2 linked regions of the Methylomagnum ishizawai genome follow. The protein of the gene in region 2 interacts with the protein of the main gene of each other region in a pairwise test. Links are inferred from orthologs where the notes say so. Each region holds a gene or a part of one and is shown on either strand. Other genes may lie near its edges. The genes, in order: odhB and lpdA.

Region 1 (7,841 bases), 640 kb from region 2 along the record:
TCCCGCCACCCCGCCCACGGCGACGATGCCCGCCGATATCGAGGAAGCCCTGCGCAAGCAGGCCGCCGTGGACCGGCTCATCTACCATTACCGCACCCGCGGCCACCAGGCGGCGGACAACAATCCCCTCAAGCTCGCCCCGCCCCCCGCCCTGCCGGACCTGGACCCGGCCCACTACGGCCTCGACGCCGCCGACCTCGACCGCCCGTTCTACGTCGATATCATGCGCGGCTCCAAGAAACTGCCGCTGCGCGAGATCATCGCCCGGCTCAAGCGCACCTACTGCGGGGCCATCGGTTCCGAGTACATGCATATCGTCGATAGCGAGATCAAGCAATGGGTGCGGGAACGGCTGGAAACCGCCACCACCTGGGCCTTGCCCGACGCCGAATCCCAGCGCTGGCTCTTGAGGATGCTGACCGCCGCCGAGGGCATCGAGAAATACCTGCACCGCAAATACGTGGGCCAGAAGCGCTTCTCGCTGGAGGGCGCGGAAAGCATGATCCCGCTGCTCGACGAGTTGATCCAGCGGGCCGGCGACCAGGGCACGCAGGAAATCGTGATCGGCATGGCCCACCGCGGACGCCTCAACGTCCTCATCAACATCCTGGGCAAGAAACCGGGTTCCCTGTTCCAGGAATTCGAGGGCACCTACACCAGCGCCCCGCCCCACGCCAGCGCGGGCGATGTGAAATACCACATGGGCTTTTCCTCCGACCTGCAAACGCCCAAGGGTCCGCTGCACCTCGCCATGGCCTTCAATCCCTCGCACCTGGAAATCATCAGCCCGGTGGTGGAAGGCTCGGTGCGCGCCCGCCAGGACCGCCGCGACGGCGACGGCGAAACCGGGGTGCTGGCGGTGTTGGTGCATGGCGACGCCGCCTTCGCCGGGCAGGGCGTGGTGATGGAAACCCTCAACATGGCCGAAACCCGCGCCTACACCACCGGCGGCAGTATCCACATCGTCATCAACAACCAGATCGGCTTCACCACCAGCAACCCGTTCGACGCCCGCTCCACGCTGTACTGCACCGACGTGGCCAACATGGTCCAGGCACCCGTGTTCCATGTGAACGGCGACGACCCCGAGGCCGTGCTGTTCGTGACCCAGCTAGCGGTCGATTATCGCATGAGGTTCAAGCGCGACGTGGTGATCGACCTGATCTGCTACCGCCGCCACGGCCATAACGAAGCCGACGAGCCGGCGGTGACGCAACCCGCCATGTACCGCTTCATCCGCCAGCATCCGCCGGTGCGGCGGCTCTACGCCGAAACCTTGATCCAGGCGGGCGTCATCAGCCGCGAGGACGAACTGGGCATGGAGGAAGACTACCAGGGTTCGCTCAAGCGCGACGAGATCGTGTCGCGCCCGGTGCTGCCGGACGCCGCCAGCTACCTGAAAACCAGTTGGGACCGCTATCTGGGCGCGGAATGGAGCGTGGACTACGATTCGACCCTGGACCTCGACACCGCCCGCGGCCTGGCCGGACAGATCGCCCGCGTGCCGGACGGTTTCTCGCTGCATTCCAGGACCGCCGCCGTCATGGACAGCCGCCGCAAGATGGCGACCGGGGAAATCCCGATGGACTGGGGCTTCGCCGAAACCCTGGCCTACGCCTCCCTGCTGAAAGAAGGCTACAACGTCCGCATCAGCGGCCAGGACGTGGGGCGCGGCACCTTCTTCCACCGCCACGCCGTGCTGTACGACCAGGACAATGGCGCGGCCCACGTCCCGTTGCACCATCTGGACGGGCCAGGCGGCAAATTCCATATCTACGACTCCCTGTTGTCGGAGGAAGGCGTGTTGGGCTTCGAGTACGGCTACGCCAGTTCCGAACCCGAGACCCTGGTGATCTGGGAAGCCCAGTTCGGCGATTTCGCCAACAACGCCCAGGTCGTCATCGACCAGTTCATCACCTCCGGCGAAACCAAATGGGGCCGCTTGTGCGCCCTCACCATGCTGCTGCCCCACGGCTACGAAGGCCAGGGACCGGAGCATTCCTCGGCCCGGCTGGAACGCTACCTGCAACTGTGCGCCGAGCAGAACGTGCAGGTCTGCGTGCCGAGCAGCCCGGCCCAGATTTTCCACCTGCTGCGGCGGCAACTGGTGCGGCGCTACCGCAAGCCCTTGATCGTGATGACCCCGAAAAGCCTGTTGCGGCACAAGCTGGCGATCTCGCCCCTGGAAGACCTGACGCGGGGCCATTTCCACAACGTCATCGGCGAGATCGACCCGCACGATCCCGACAAGATCACCCGCGTGGTGCTGTGTTCCGGCAAGGTGTTCTACGACCTGTTGGAAACCCGCCGCAAGGAACATCTGGAACATGTCGCCCTGATCCGCATCGAGCAACTCTATCCGTTCCCATTCGATTATTTCCTGGAACAGCTCTCCCCGTTCAACAACCTCAGGGAACTGGTCTGGTGCCAGGAAGAACCCGAGAACCAGGGCGCTTGGCACCAGATCAAGCACCGTTTCCTATCCCTCCTGGAAAAAGACATCCTCCTCGGCTACGCGGGGCGCCCCATGTCCGCCGCGCCCGCCGTGGGCCAATTCCACCGCCACCTGGAACAGCAGAAGAAAGTCGTGGAAGACGCGCTGTTCCGGGCCGTGAACCCTCAACAATCCGTCAGGATCGTCCATGCGCATAGAAGTCACAGTCCCTAACCTCCCGGAATCCGTCAGCGACGCCGTCCTGCTCGACTGGCACAAGCGGCCCGGCGACCCGGTCCTAAAGTCCGACAACCTCATCGACCTCGAAACCGACAAGGTCGTGCTGGAAGTGCCGGTGCCGGAAAACGGCGTCCTGCTGGAAATCCTCCGCCACAAGGGCGATGTGGTGACCAGCGGCGAATTGCTGGCCGTCATCGACACCGAGGCCAAGCCCGCGGCCGCGGCCCCGGTGCCGGAACCCCCCAAGCCCAGCGCCCCGCCGCCCGCCGCCGCCCCGGAACCCCGGCCCGAATTCCCGCCGACCCTGAGTCCCGCCGTGCGCCGGATGCTGTCCGAGCATGGGCTGGACTCCGCCGCCATCCAAGGCACGGGCCGGGAGGGGCGGCTCACGCGGGAGGATGTACAGCATTACCTCGACCACCAGCAAGCCGCCCCGGCCCGACCGGCGGCGGAACCCGCCCGGCCCGCACCCACCCCGCAACCGGCACCGGCCACCCGTCCCGGCGACCGCCGCGTGCCCATGACCCGGCTCCGCGCCCGCATCGCCGAGCGCTTGATCGACGCCCAGCGCTCCACCGCCACCCTGACCACCTTCAACGAGGTCAACCTTAAAAACATCAACGACCTCCGCAAGCGCTACCGGGACAAATTCGAGCAGGCCCACAAGGTCAAACTGGGCTATATGTCCTTCTTCGTGAAGGCGGCGGTGGAAGCCCTGAAGCGCTATCCCATCGTCAATTCCTCGGTCGAGGGCAACGATATTGTCTACCACGACTACTACGACATCGGCCTCGCGGTCTCGACCGACCGCGGCCTGGTGGTGCCGGTGCTGCGCGACGCCGATCAAAAGGATTTCGCCGACATCGAAAAGGCCGTGGTCGAATTCTCCAAACGCGCCCGCGACGGCAAGCTGACCTACGAGGAACTCAACGGCGGCACCTTCACCATCACCAATGGCGGCATCTTCGGCTCGATGCTCTCGACGCCCATCCTCAACCCGCCGCAAAGCGCCATCCTGGGGATGCACGCCATCAAGGACCGGCCCGTGGTGGAGGACGGCCAAATCGTGATCCGGCCCATGATCTATCTGGCCTTGTCCTACGACCACCGCATCATCGACGGGCGCGACGCCGTGTCCTGCCTCTACACCATCAAGGAATTGCTGGAAGACCCAGGCCGCCTGCTGCTCGGCGTCTGAACCCGGCACCGCACGGGCATGAAAAAACCGCCGCCAGGGGCGACCCCGGCGGCGGTTTTTTTACGGGCAAAGCTCAGGCCGGGACCGCCCCCAACATCCCCTGCCGCACGATGAAGCCCACCACCTCATCCAGGCCCGCGCCGGTCTTGAGGTTGGTGAACACGAAAGGCCGCTCGCCGCGCATCTTGCGGGCATCGCGATCCATCACCTCCAGCGACGCGCCCACATACGGGGCCAGATCGGTCTTGTTGATGATGAGCAGGTCGGAACGGGTGATGCCGGGACCGCCCTTGCGCGGAATCTTGTCCCCCGCCGACACGTCGATCACGTACAAGGTGAGATCGGCCAGTTCCGGGCTGAAGGTGGCGCTGAGATTGTCGCCGCCGCTTTCCACCAGCACGAAATCCAGGTCGCCGAAACGCTGGCACAGTTCCTCGACCGCCGCCAGGTTCATCGAGGCGTCCTCGCGGATGGCGGTATGGGGGCAACCGCCGGTCTCGACGCCCAGGATGCGTTCCTCGGGCAGGGCTTGGCTGCGGATCAGGAATTGCTGGTCCTCGCGGGTATAGATATCGTTGGTCACCACGCCGATCTGGTAATCGCCGCGCATACGCTTGCACAGGGCGTCCACCAGGGCGGTCTTGCCGGAGCCCACCGGGCCGCCGACACCTACTCTCAAGACGGGTTTGTCGGACATCTTTCATTTCCAAAGTTGAGGGAAAAAACCGTGGCCCGGCGCTGCGGCCAGCTCAAGAACGGAACAGCCGGGAATACTGGGTCTCGTGGCGGGCGCTGGCCAAGGCCAGCCCGAAGGCGCTGCCGCCGATATCGGCGTCGGCCATGAGCAAGGCCCGGTCCACCCGCGCGGGCAACGTGGCGGCGAGTTCCAGCGACAGGCGCTGCCCCGCCACCTGCCCCAGCGGCACCAGTTTCACGGCGCACAGGACTTGGTTTTCCAGCCAGCCCCAGGCATAGCCCAACAGCGCTTGGCGTTGGTCGATACCCCATTCCACCGCCGCCAGCGCGAAACCATTGGCCAGCGTCGCCGCCGGGTCGCGGGTCCAGGCGGCGGCGCGGGCCACGCCCAGGGCATCCAATAGCCGGGCCAGAGCCTGCCCGGTCTGACGGTCCTCGGCCCGGAGTTCCAAGGTTTCCCGGCAGGCCAAGAGATGGCGGCTCCAACGGGCCACGGTCCCGGCGTCGTCCGCCGCCCAGGCCGCGTGCAAACGGGCCAGCACCGGCAAATCCACCCGCCCCAGGCCGCGCTCCAACACCCCGGACAGCCACGCCAGGGCGTCGGCCTCGGTCGCGATCCAGCCATCCTCTACCGCCCGCTCCATGCCTTGGGAATAGCTGTACATGCCGATGGGCAAGGCCGGGCTGGCCAGTTGCAGCAGGCGGACCAGGGCCAAATCAGTGCCCATGGCCGTGATAAGCGCCGGCTTCCGGCTCGAACGGGGCGGACTCGTGGGCGATCTCCAACCCCAGGCCGCGCACCATTTCGTCCAGGACGTGGTCGGCCAGATAGCGCAGCTCGCCCGGCGCGATCTGCAAAGCCACATGGCGGTTGCCCAGGTGGTAGCAGGCGCGGGCGAACAACAGGGCGTCGCCGGTCTTCACGACGGACAGGGCTTCCGGCGCGGACCGGACCGCCACCACCTCGCCCGTGGGTCCGGTCAGCACATCGCCGCCACGCAGCACCTTCCCGCGCGGCAGGAACAGGCCGACCTGGACGCCGCCGTCGGTGCGGGCCAGGAGGCGGCTTTTCTGGCGGGCTTCATAAGGCAGGGTCAGGGTATCGCCGTGGGGCGTTTCGGGGGAGGCGAATTCGGTCAGGCTGTACATGGGTTCACTCATCCGGGGCCAGATCGACCACCACGATGGCGTTGTGATCACGCCACCGCAGGGCGATCACAAACGGACGCGCCCGCACCGCCGCCTTGATCCGCTCGCTGGGACCGCGCAATTTCACCGGCACGGAAATCTGCAATCCTGTCCCGAAATGACGCCGGGCATTCCCCGCGATGGTATTGGCGATCTCGCCCACGGCGTCCAACAGGTTGGCCTCGCTATGGTCGTGTTCGCCCCAATAGCGCAGTAATTCGCGGACCATGCGATCCGCCGCCGAAAAATGCACACAGCCCCGGAAACGGCCCGAACAGGTAATCAAGCCAATATAGGATTCAGAGGGCGGAATATCCTGTGCCAGATAGGCGGAGCGGATGGTGGCGGGCTCGTCGGTGCTGGTCTGGAAATAATGGGTCACCGCATCCACAAATACCTTCAAATCGATTTCGGACAGCTCGGGCATCGTCGTCCTCCTTATTCTCAAGCGACCAATTCCAACAGCGCGTTGACGAGTTGCTCGTCGGTGAAGGGTTTATATAGAAAACCCTGCGCCCCGCGTTTCAGCGCGTCGATAGCCGTCGCCTTGTCGCTCAGGGCCGATACCACCAGAATTTTGACAGCGGGACAAATCTTCACCATTTCCTCCACGCAGGTATTACCGTCCATTTCCGGCATGGTCAAATCCATGGTGACAATATCGGGCACGATTTGCCGACAAACCTCGATGGCCTCGACCCCATTCCGCGCCAAACCCACGATACCCATGCCTTGCAACTCCGGCAAGGCCGCGACCCGGACGATGCGCCTGCGGATGATATTGGAATCGTCCACGATCAGCAGTTTGAGTTTCATGCCGTAGCTTCCTCCGCTGGTACCGGGAAACAAATACTGAACTGGGTATAGCTATATTTCTCGGTGGCTATACTCAGGCGCGCGCCCAATTCGCCGATCATATGCTTGACCACATCCAATCCCACCCCATGCCCCGCATCGCGGCCTACGCTGTCGGCAGTACTGAAACCCGGCTCGAATATCTTCATGACGACTTGGTTATCGTCGAATTCCCGCAATTGGGCTTCGGTATATAAACCCCGGCGCAGCAATTCGGCGCGAATATCCTCCGCGATCAAACCCCGGCCATCGTCGCGCATCACGAATTCATATTCGTCCTCGCGCTGCTTCAAGAAAACCTGCACCGTGCCGGTCACGGCCTTATTCCAGATCAAACGCTCGCTCCGGCTTTCGATACCATGCACGATGGCATTCCGTAATAACTGCAAGGCGATATCGTTCAAACCATGGCGGATTTTGGGTGGCAATACCGCCATCAAAGCCAGATCGGTTTCCAAGTCCACCTGTTTGGCATGGTCCTCGGCGATACGCTGCGCCAGCGCGGTCATATTCCTGACCAACTCGGGTTCGTTGGGCTCGCTGAAAGCCGCTTGCAAATCGGAGAGGCGGCGACTCAGTTCGCGCACTTGGCCGATGCGGTTCAGGAAATCGTCCAAGGGCAAGGGCAAGGCTAGCAAATCGCGGCCCAGCACGGTGGATTTGCCGCGCAATTCGGACAGCATATCCTCGAACCTCTGCGCCAAATCCTCGAAAATCCCCAAACCCAGCGCCGCCGCCTCGCCCTTGAGGGTATGGGTCTGACGGAAGATTTGATTAATGGTTTGACGATAATCCCGGCTATTCTCGATATTCCGCAATTGGTCGTTGATACCCAATAACTCACTTTCGGCTCGACCCAGATAATGCTTCAAATGGGCCGGATTCACCTTGAGCAAATCCAACAAAACCTCCATCTCGGCCTTGGCTTTTTGTTTGGCCGCTGCCAATTCCTGCTCCAAACGCACCTGCGTCGTGACATCGAACACCGTCACCAGCAAATGCACGATCTTCCCGTGTTCCAATACCCGGTTGAAATACAGGCTCAAATAGCGCTGGCGGCTGTGACCCTGGGCATCGGCCAATTGCACGGGCAGGTTGACCAAGGGATTCAGGTCTTGCACCAGCGATTCCTTGACCCGGTCGCCCAATAACAGGCCGATATACTCGGTCGCGGCCTTCAAGGATTCGGGGCTGACCATATCGGCCAGCAGGGTACGCAAATCATCCCCC
Region 2 (7,813 bases):
GACTTCAAGGACATCGAGATCATCGAAGTCTTGGTCAAGCCGGGCGATAGGATCGAGGCCGAAGCGTCCTTGATCACCCTGGAAAGCGACAAGGCAGCGATGGAAGTCCCGTCGCCCTATGCCGGACTCGTGAAAGCCGTGAAGGTCAAATCCGGCGACCGGGTCAACAAAGGGACGCCCATCCTGGTGCTGGAAACCCAGGACACGGCGGCGGCTCCGCAAGCGGTCCCCGTGGCGGTGGAAACCGCCGCCGCCGAGATCAAAGCCTCCGCCGCCCAGGAAGCCCCCGAGCGGGTGAGGCCGGTCGCGGTTGCCGGTGGAGAAACCACGGGCGACCGCAAAACCCCGCCCCACGCCAGCCCCGCCATCCGCCGCTATGCCCGCGAACTCGGGGCCAACCTGGAACGTATCCAGGGCAGCGGACCCAAGGGCCGCATCCTCAAGGAAGATGTGCAGCGCTTCGTCAAGGACAGCCTGCAACGGGCCGAACAAGCCGCCACGGCTCCCGCCGCCCCAGGGGGCGCTTTCGCCCTGCCGCCCATCCCCGAGGTGGATTTCAGCAAGTTCGGCCCGGTCGAGACCCTGGCCCTGACCCGCATTCAAAAGCTGTCCGGTCCGTTCCTGCACCGCAATTGGGTCGGCATCCCCCATATCACCCAGCACGACGAAGCCGATATCACCGACCTCGAAGATTTCCGCAAAGCGCTCAAGGCCGAGGCCGAGAAGAAAGGCATCAAGCTGTCGTTCCTGCCCTTTGTACTGAAAGCGCTGGTGGCTTCGCTCAAAGCCTTCCCCAGCTTCAATGCCTCGCTCGCCGCCGACGGCCAGTCCTTGATCCTGAAGCGATACTTCCATATCGGCGTCGCCGTCGATACCCCGGAAGGCTTGGTGGTGCCAGTGCTGCGCGACGTGGATCGGAAGAGCGTCTTCGACCTCGCCGCCGAACTGGCCGAACTCAGCCAGAAAGCCCGCAACAAGAAACTGCGCGGTCCCGACTTGGAAGGCGGTTGCTTCACCATCTCCAGCCTGGGCGGTATTGGCGGCACGGCCTTCACGCCCATCATCAACGCGCCCGAAGTCGCGATCCTGGGGTTGTCCAAGAGCCAGATGAAGCCGGTGTGGCAGGACGGCCAGTTCGTGCCGCGGTTGATGTTGCCCTTGTCCCTGTCCTACGACCACCGGGTCATCGACGGTGCCCAGGCCGCGCGGTTCATCGTGCATCTGGGCGCGATGCTGGCCGATTTGCGGCGGGTGCTGTTGTAGTTGCCATGTCCGCCCAGCGGGAGGCGGGCTTTTCGCGGGGGTGCCATGAACGTCGCGCAGCAACGGTTTTTCAGCGCCGAGGAATATCTGGCTTGGGAAGAGCGGCAAACCGTCAAGCATGAATACCTCCGGGGCGAGGTCTACGAAGTCTACGCGATGGCCGGGGCGCGGGACGCCCATGTGACCGTCGCGGGCAATGTGTTCGCCCTGCTCAAATCCCATCTGCGCGGCACGCCCTGCCGTACCTATATCGCCGATATGAAGTTGCGGGTGGAAGCCGCCGACGCCTATTTCTATCCCGATGTGTTCGTGACCTGCGATGTCCGCGACCGGGCTTCCGACCTCTGCAAATCCCATCCGCTGCTGGTGGTCGAGGTCTTGTCCGATTCGACTTCCGGCTACGACCGGGGCGGCAAATTCGCCAGCTACCGGCGACTGGACGATCTCCAAGAATACGTCCTGATCGATCCCGAGGCCCGCACGGTCGATGTGTTCCGCCGCGACACGACCAGCCATTGGGTGCTCCACCCCTACGCGGGCGGGGCCGAGGCCGAATTCGCCAGCCTGGACTTCCGGGCACCGCTTCCCCTGATTTTCGAGGACGTGGTCCCGCCCGCCACCTGAGGCGGCACCCCGTCCCCATCCTCCATCCCAACCAAGGATCATCCAGCCATGACCGAAAACGCAGCTTTCCATGCCGAAGTCCTCGTCCTGGGCGGTGGCCCTGGCGGCTATACCGCGGCTTTCCGCGCCGCCGACCTGGGCAAGCAGGTCGTCCTGGTCGAGCGCTATCCGACCCTGGGCGGCGTTTGCCTCAATGTCGGTTGTATCCCGTCCAAAGCCCTGCTGCATGTGGCCCAGGTCGTCCACGAAGCCGCCGAAGGCTCCAGTTTCGGCGTCAAATTCGGCCCACCCGAGATCGATCTCGCCAAGGTCCGCGACTATAAGAACAAGGTGGTCAAAACCCTGACCACCGGGCTGGCCGCCCTTGCCAAGCAGCGCAAAGTGACCGTGGTGCAGGGCGTCGGCCAATTCGTGTCCGACAAGACCCTGGCGGTCGAAACCGCCGAGGGTCCGAAAACCATCGGTTTCGATGCTTGCATCATCGCGGCGGGTTCGCAGCCGGTGAAGATTCCGGGTTTCCCCCACGACGATCCGCGTTTGATCGATTCCACCGGCGCTTTGGAACTGGCCGAGGTGCCCAAGCGCTTCCTGATCGTCGGCGGCGGCATCATCGGCCTGGAAATGGCGACGGTCTACCACGCCCTGGGTTCCGCCGTCAGCGTGGTGGAATTGATGGACCAGCTCATTCCGGGCTGCGACGCCGATCTGGTCAAGCCCCTGCACCAGCGCATCAAGAAGCAATACCAGAACATTTACCTCAAGACCAAGGTGGTCCGCATCGAGCCGGAGGCCGAAGGCTTGCGGGTGTTCTTCGAGGGCGAGGGCGCGCCCGAATCCGAAGTATTCGACCGGGTGTTGGTGGCGGTGGGGCGGCGTCCCAACGGCAAGCTGATCGGGGCCGAGCAAGCCGGGGTCCGGGTGGACGAACGCGGCTTCATCCCGGTCGATGCCCAGCAGCGCACCAACGTCCCCCACATCTACGCCATCGGCGATATCGTCGGCAACCCCATGCTGGCCCACAAAGCCACCCACGAAGCCAAGGTCGCGGCGGAAGTCATCGCCGGGCACAAGGCGGCGTTCCAGGCGCTGACCATCCCCTCGGTAGCCTATACCGACCCCGAAATCGCCTGGATGGGGCTCACCGAAACCCAGGCGCTGGCCCAGGGCGTCGAGTATGACAAAGCGGTATTTCCTTGGGCCGCGAGTGGCCGGGCCTTGGGTATCGGGCGGCGCGAAGGCTTGACCAAGATACTCTATGCCAAGGAGAGCCAAAGGATTCTAGGCGCAGGTATTGTCGGCACCAATGCCGGGGAATTGATCGCGGAAACCGTATTGGCTCTGGAAATGGGAGCCGATGTGCAGGATATAGCGCTTACCATCCATCCGCATCCCACTTTGTCCGAGACCTTTGCCTTCGCGGCGGAAATGGCGGAAGGGACGATTACGGATTTGTATATTAAGAAATAACGATCCTTCCAGTACGCCAGTGATCCGTGATAATAGCGCCGATGATAATGACGAACCAGAATCCACGCCCGCCCGCCGCCGATTCCGTGGTGGGTTTATCGCTGGTAGTGCCCGTATTCAACGAGGAAGAAGCGGTCGGATTATTCCTCGATAGGATAAGCCGGGTTTTCAGCGGGGATACTTCGGTAGCGGTCGAGGTGGTCTTCGTGAACGATGGCAGTACCGACCGCACCCTGGATTGTTTACTCGAACTCCAGCGGGAAAACCCCTGGGTACGGGTCGTCGATCTGAGCCGCAATTTCGGCAAGGAAGCCGCCTTGACCGCCGGTCTCCAACATGCGGGCGGACAGGTGGTGGTGCCCATCGATGTGGATTTGCAAGACCCCCCCGAATTGATACCGGCGATGATCGCCCAATGGCGCGAGGGTTATGAAGTCGTGTTGGGACGCCGGATCAATCGAGATACCGATTCCAGGGCCAAACGCCTATCGGCGGATTGGTTCTACCGTATTCATAACTGGATGTCGGATTCCCAGATTCCCGAGAATGTCGGGGATTTCCGTTTGATGGACCGGGCCGTGGTCGATGCCTTGAATAGCTTGCCGGAATCCAGACGCTTCATGAAGGGCTTGTTCGCCTGGGTGGGATTCCGCACCGCCGTGGTCGATTATGTGCGCCCGGAGCGTTCGGCAGGCACGACCAAATTCAACGGCTGGCGTTTATGGAATTTCGCCCTGGAAGGGCTGACCAGTTTCAGTACTATCCCGTTGCGGGTTTGGAGTTATATCGGCGGCTTGGTGGCGCTAGCGTCATTCATTTATGGCCTTTATATCATGCTGCGGGTGTTGATCCATGGGATCGATATGCCGGGGTATGCGTCCATTTTTACCGCAGTCACTTTTCTGGGGGGGTTGCAGTTGCTCGGTATAGGTATTATCGGCGAATATTTGGGCCGCACCTATATCGAATCCAAGCGGCGTCCGGTGTTCCTAATCCGTCATATCTATGAATCCAAGGATTGAACGATGGATGTTAAAGAGGTAGATATTCTGGGCGATGATATCGTGGGCCATTGGTATTACCGCTCCAAGGCCAAGGCGATGGTGCGCTTCCTGGATGGGGCGGTGCCCCGGAAGATATTAGATGTGGGTGCGGGTTCAGGTTTCTTTTCCAGTTATCTGCTCTCCCATACCACGGCCTCCGAAGCTTGGTGCGTCGATATTGGTTATGGAGCGGACCTGGAGGGCGCGGAAGGAGGGAAGCCGGTCCATTACCGGCGCTCGGTGGACAGGGCCGATGCCGATTTGGTCTTGCTGATGGATGTGCTGGAACATGTGGACGACGATGCCGGGCTGCTCGCCACCTATGCCGACAAGGTGCTGCCCGGCACGCGCTTCCTGATTTCGGTGCCGGCCTTCCAATTCCTGTGGAGCGGGCACGACGAATTCCTCGAACACAAGCGGCGTTATACCCTGGCCCAACTCGAAGCCGTGGCCGGTCGGGCCGGTCTTGAAGTGAAATATGGGGGATATTATTTCGGCTTGGTGTTTCCCCTAGCCTGGCTCACCCGCTTGGGAAGCCGGTGGTTGCGGCGGCAAGGCCCGGCGAGGTCGCAACTCAAGCGGCACCATCCCTGGGTGAACGCGCTGCTCGGTGCGGTGTGCCGGGTGGAGTTACCGTTCGCCCGGTATAACCGGCTGGCCGGTCTGACTGTGTTTTGCTTGGCGGTGCGCGCCTGAGACCGGCCCGAGCCGGGCGCGGGGCGTCCGTCCCCGACCGCTATTTCCTTCCTTCCGGTAGGTTCGGCGCGATACCGCGCAAGACCCGCCGGAAACTTCCCATTCAACGACAACCGCGGTTGGCCCCGCTGGACTCCCGGATTGCCTGGGCCGATGCCAGCCGCTCCCGCCCACTGGGGTTCCATGATTTTCTTCAAAAAGCACGTGGGCATCGAAACCGCCCGCTTTTGGCGCGAGTTCATCATCGCGGGTCGCTTTGGCATGGTGGGGGTCGCCGCCACGGCGGTCCATATCACGGTGGTGTGGCTGTTGGTCGGGACGGGGTGGTTCCCGGTGTTGGCCGCCAATTTGGTGGCATTCCTGACGGCTTTCGGTATTTCCTTCACCGGAAATTATTGCTGGACTTTCAGCAGGCCCGGCTGTCCACGCCGGGCGTTGGCGAGGTTTTTCTTGATTTCCGGGAGCGCGTTCGCGGCCAATACCGTGGTGCTGGCGGCCTTGTTGCGGACCGGATGGCTCGCGCCCCAAGTCGCCGCTGTGGCCTCGGCGGCGCTGATTCCCGTGATTACTTTTCTCGCTAGCAGGTTGTGGGTATTCCGCGCATCCGTGGCGAGGTCCGGGGCAAACCCGGCGGGCACCGGCTTTGCGATGTTCGACGGCGGGAATCGGGTTGGGTGGATATCGGTATTGCCCGTGGTTTTGGGGGTAGCCGCATTCTGGATGGTGGTTGGGCCGAGGGTATTGGATCCGACCAATATCGCCTGGCTCGACGATGGCGATCCCGCCACCCATTATCTGGGATGGCAGTTTTTCCGGCATTCCGATTGGCATTTTCCCTTGGGCTTGAACCCCGATTATGGCCTCGAACTGGGCAATGCCATTGTCTTTTCCGACTCAAATCCCCTGATGGCGTTCCTGTTTAAACCGGTGGCGGCCCTGTTGCCCGAACCTTTCCAGTATTTCGGGTTATGGATGCTGGCCTGCTTCATCTTGCAGGCGTGGTTCGCCTGGAAACTGCTTGGATTGGTTGTCGATAGTCCGTCGATACGCGCTTTGGGCTGCGGGTTGTTTTTGTTCTCCCCGCCGATGATTTGGCGCTTGAATGGGCATATCAGCCTGATGGGGCATTTTTTGATCCTCGCCGGCCTTTATCTGGCTTTGAACCCTTGGTCGGAACGGCGCTCGTCGGCTTGGGGCTTGCTACTGGGGGTTGCCGCCTTGGTCCATTCCTATTTCCTGGCGATGGTCGCGGCCTTGTGGCTGGCCGATCTCGCCGGACAAACCCGCTGGGGCGGGCGGGGTATCCGTGGAGTCCTTGCCGAACTCGCCCTGAGCCTCGCGCTGGTCGGCGTCATTTGTTGGCAGGCTGGTTATTTTAGTATTCGTGGCGGTATGATCGTCGGTGGCTATGGGTTTTATCGGATGAATCTGCTGTCCCTTTTCGATGCCGATGGATGGTCGTATGTCTTGAATGATATACCGGGCGGGAGTGGGGACTATGAGGGGTTCAATTTCTTGGGCTTGGGTGTGGTGTTACTGTTGCTTTGGTCCATCCCATCCGTGATCGGGATACGGGTGGATTTGGGGGTGGTACTACGGAAAAGGCCCGCTGTAATAGGCTTGTTTGTCGCCTTGGGTGTTTTTGCGGTTTCCAATAAAATCGGTATTGGACCTTATAATATTGAATTCTCTCTGCCGGAATGGGGGACGCGGCTGACCAATACCTTCCGTAGTTCTGGGAGGATGTTTTGGCCGGTGTTTTACGCGCTGCTATTGACGATTATTTACGTGATCACCAGGGCGCATGAAAAACGGGTGGCTGTGAGTTTGCTGGCCGTGGCTCTGGCTGTTCAGGTGGTGGATACCGGGGCGGCTTGGCAGGATTTCCATGCGAGGTATATGGCGACCCCGGCGGTGGAATGGAAAACCCCTTTGCGCGACCCTTTTTGGGCCGAGGCAGCGACCCATTATAAGAAAGTCCGCTGGGTCCGCCCGGAAAACCATACCCCGGATTGGCAGGTGTTCGCGGCCTACGCGGGCCATTATGGCTTGGGGACCGATGCCGTCTACCTCGCCAGGGTCGGCGCGGGGCCGTTGGTCGCGGCCCAAGTCCAGGCTGGGGAAGCCATCGCCACCGGGCGCTACCAACCGGATTCGCTCTACATCCTCGAAGGTGGCGTGTTGGGTCCGGCCCTGCTCGGCCTCGATGCCAAAACCGATCTGCTGGCCCGGATCGATGGCTTCAATGTGCTGGCTCCAGGCTGGAAAACCTGCGCCGGATGCGGGCCTGTCGTCGGCGAGTTGGCGTTGACCGATATTTTTCCGCCAATCCGGGTGGGCGAGCGGATTCAATTCACGCGGTCCGCCCCCGGCACCGCTTATCTGGTAGCGGGATGGGCGGGGCCGGAGCCGTGGGGAACATGGTCGGAGCGGTCCGCGGCCAAGATCAGGCTGCCGTTAGCGAGTGCCGATGCCCAGGAGATACTGATCGAGGCCAACGCCCTGGTGGCGTCCCCGCATCCCGAGCAGGCGGTCGAGGTGTGGATGAACGGGGTTTTGGCCGGTACCGAGCGCCTGACCCGATATTCCGGCAACCAAATCCGCATGGCCATTCCCCAGGCCGTCCGCGACCAACTCGGGACGGACCCGGTCTTGAACCTGAAATTCAAATTCCCAGGCGTGGTCCGCCCGGTGGACATTGGCCTCGGCGACGACAAGCG

What was found.
Region 1: the proteins of lpdA (region 2) and odhB interact in binary tests that used the Escherichia coli proteins (3 or more experiments, as listed by UniProt). The link is inferred for Methylomagnum ishizawai from one-to-one orthologs.

What each region holds. Positions count from the first base shown.
Region 1 is NZ_FXAM01000001.1:2,564,758-2,572,598, reverse strand. What follows is about bases 1,758-4,757. They hold odhB (2-oxoglutarate dehydrogenase complex dihydrolipoyllysine-residue succinyltransferase), read left to right. Parts: upstream 1,758-2,642; coding sequence 2,643-3,872; downstream 3,873-4,757. Other genes in these bases: B9N93_RS11410 (urease accessory protein UreF), read right to left, coding at 4,622-4,757; ureG (urease accessory protein UreG), read right to left, coding at 3,946-4,569; B9N93_RS11425 (2-oxoglutarate dehydrogenase E1 component), read left to right, coding at 1,758-2,668. Also shown: more of B9N93_RS11425, read left to right, coding at 1-1,757; more of B9N93_RS11410, read right to left, coding at 4,758-5,296; urease accessory protein UreE, read right to left, coding at 5,286-5,729; B9N93_RS11400 (chemotaxis protein CheX), read right to left, coding at 5,722-6,183; B9N93_RS11395 (response regulator transcription factor), read right to left, coding at 6,201-6,572; B9N93_RS11390 (ATP-binding protein), read right to left, coding at 6,569-7,841. UniProt on the Escherichia coli protein: E2 component of the 2-oxoglutarate dehydrogenase (OGDH) complex which catalyzes the second step in the conversion of 2-oxoglutarate to succinyl-CoA and CO(2).
Region 2 is NZ_FXAM01000001.1:1,928,027-1,935,839, forward strand. Bases 1,173-4,144 are described here. They hold lpdA (dihydrolipoyl dehydrogenase), read left to right. Parts: upstream 1,173-1,935; coding sequence 1,936-3,354; downstream 3,355-4,144. Other genes in these bases: aceF (dihydrolipoyllysine-residue acetyltransferase), read left to right, coding at 1,173-1,263; B9N93_RS08645 (Uma2 family endonuclease), read left to right, coding at 1,309-1,887; B9N93_RS08655 (glycosyltransferase family 2 protein), read left to right, coding at 3,402-4,144. Also shown: more of aceF, read left to right, coding at 1-1,172; more of B9N93_RS08655, read left to right, coding at 4,145-4,376; B9N93_RS08660 (class I SAM-dependent methyltransferase), read left to right, coding at 4,380-5,093; B9N93_RS08665 (DUF6311 domain-containing protein), read left to right, coding at 5,277-7,813. UniProt on the Escherichia coli protein: Lipoamide dehydrogenase is a component of the glycine cleavage system as well as of the alpha-ketoacid dehydrogenase complexes.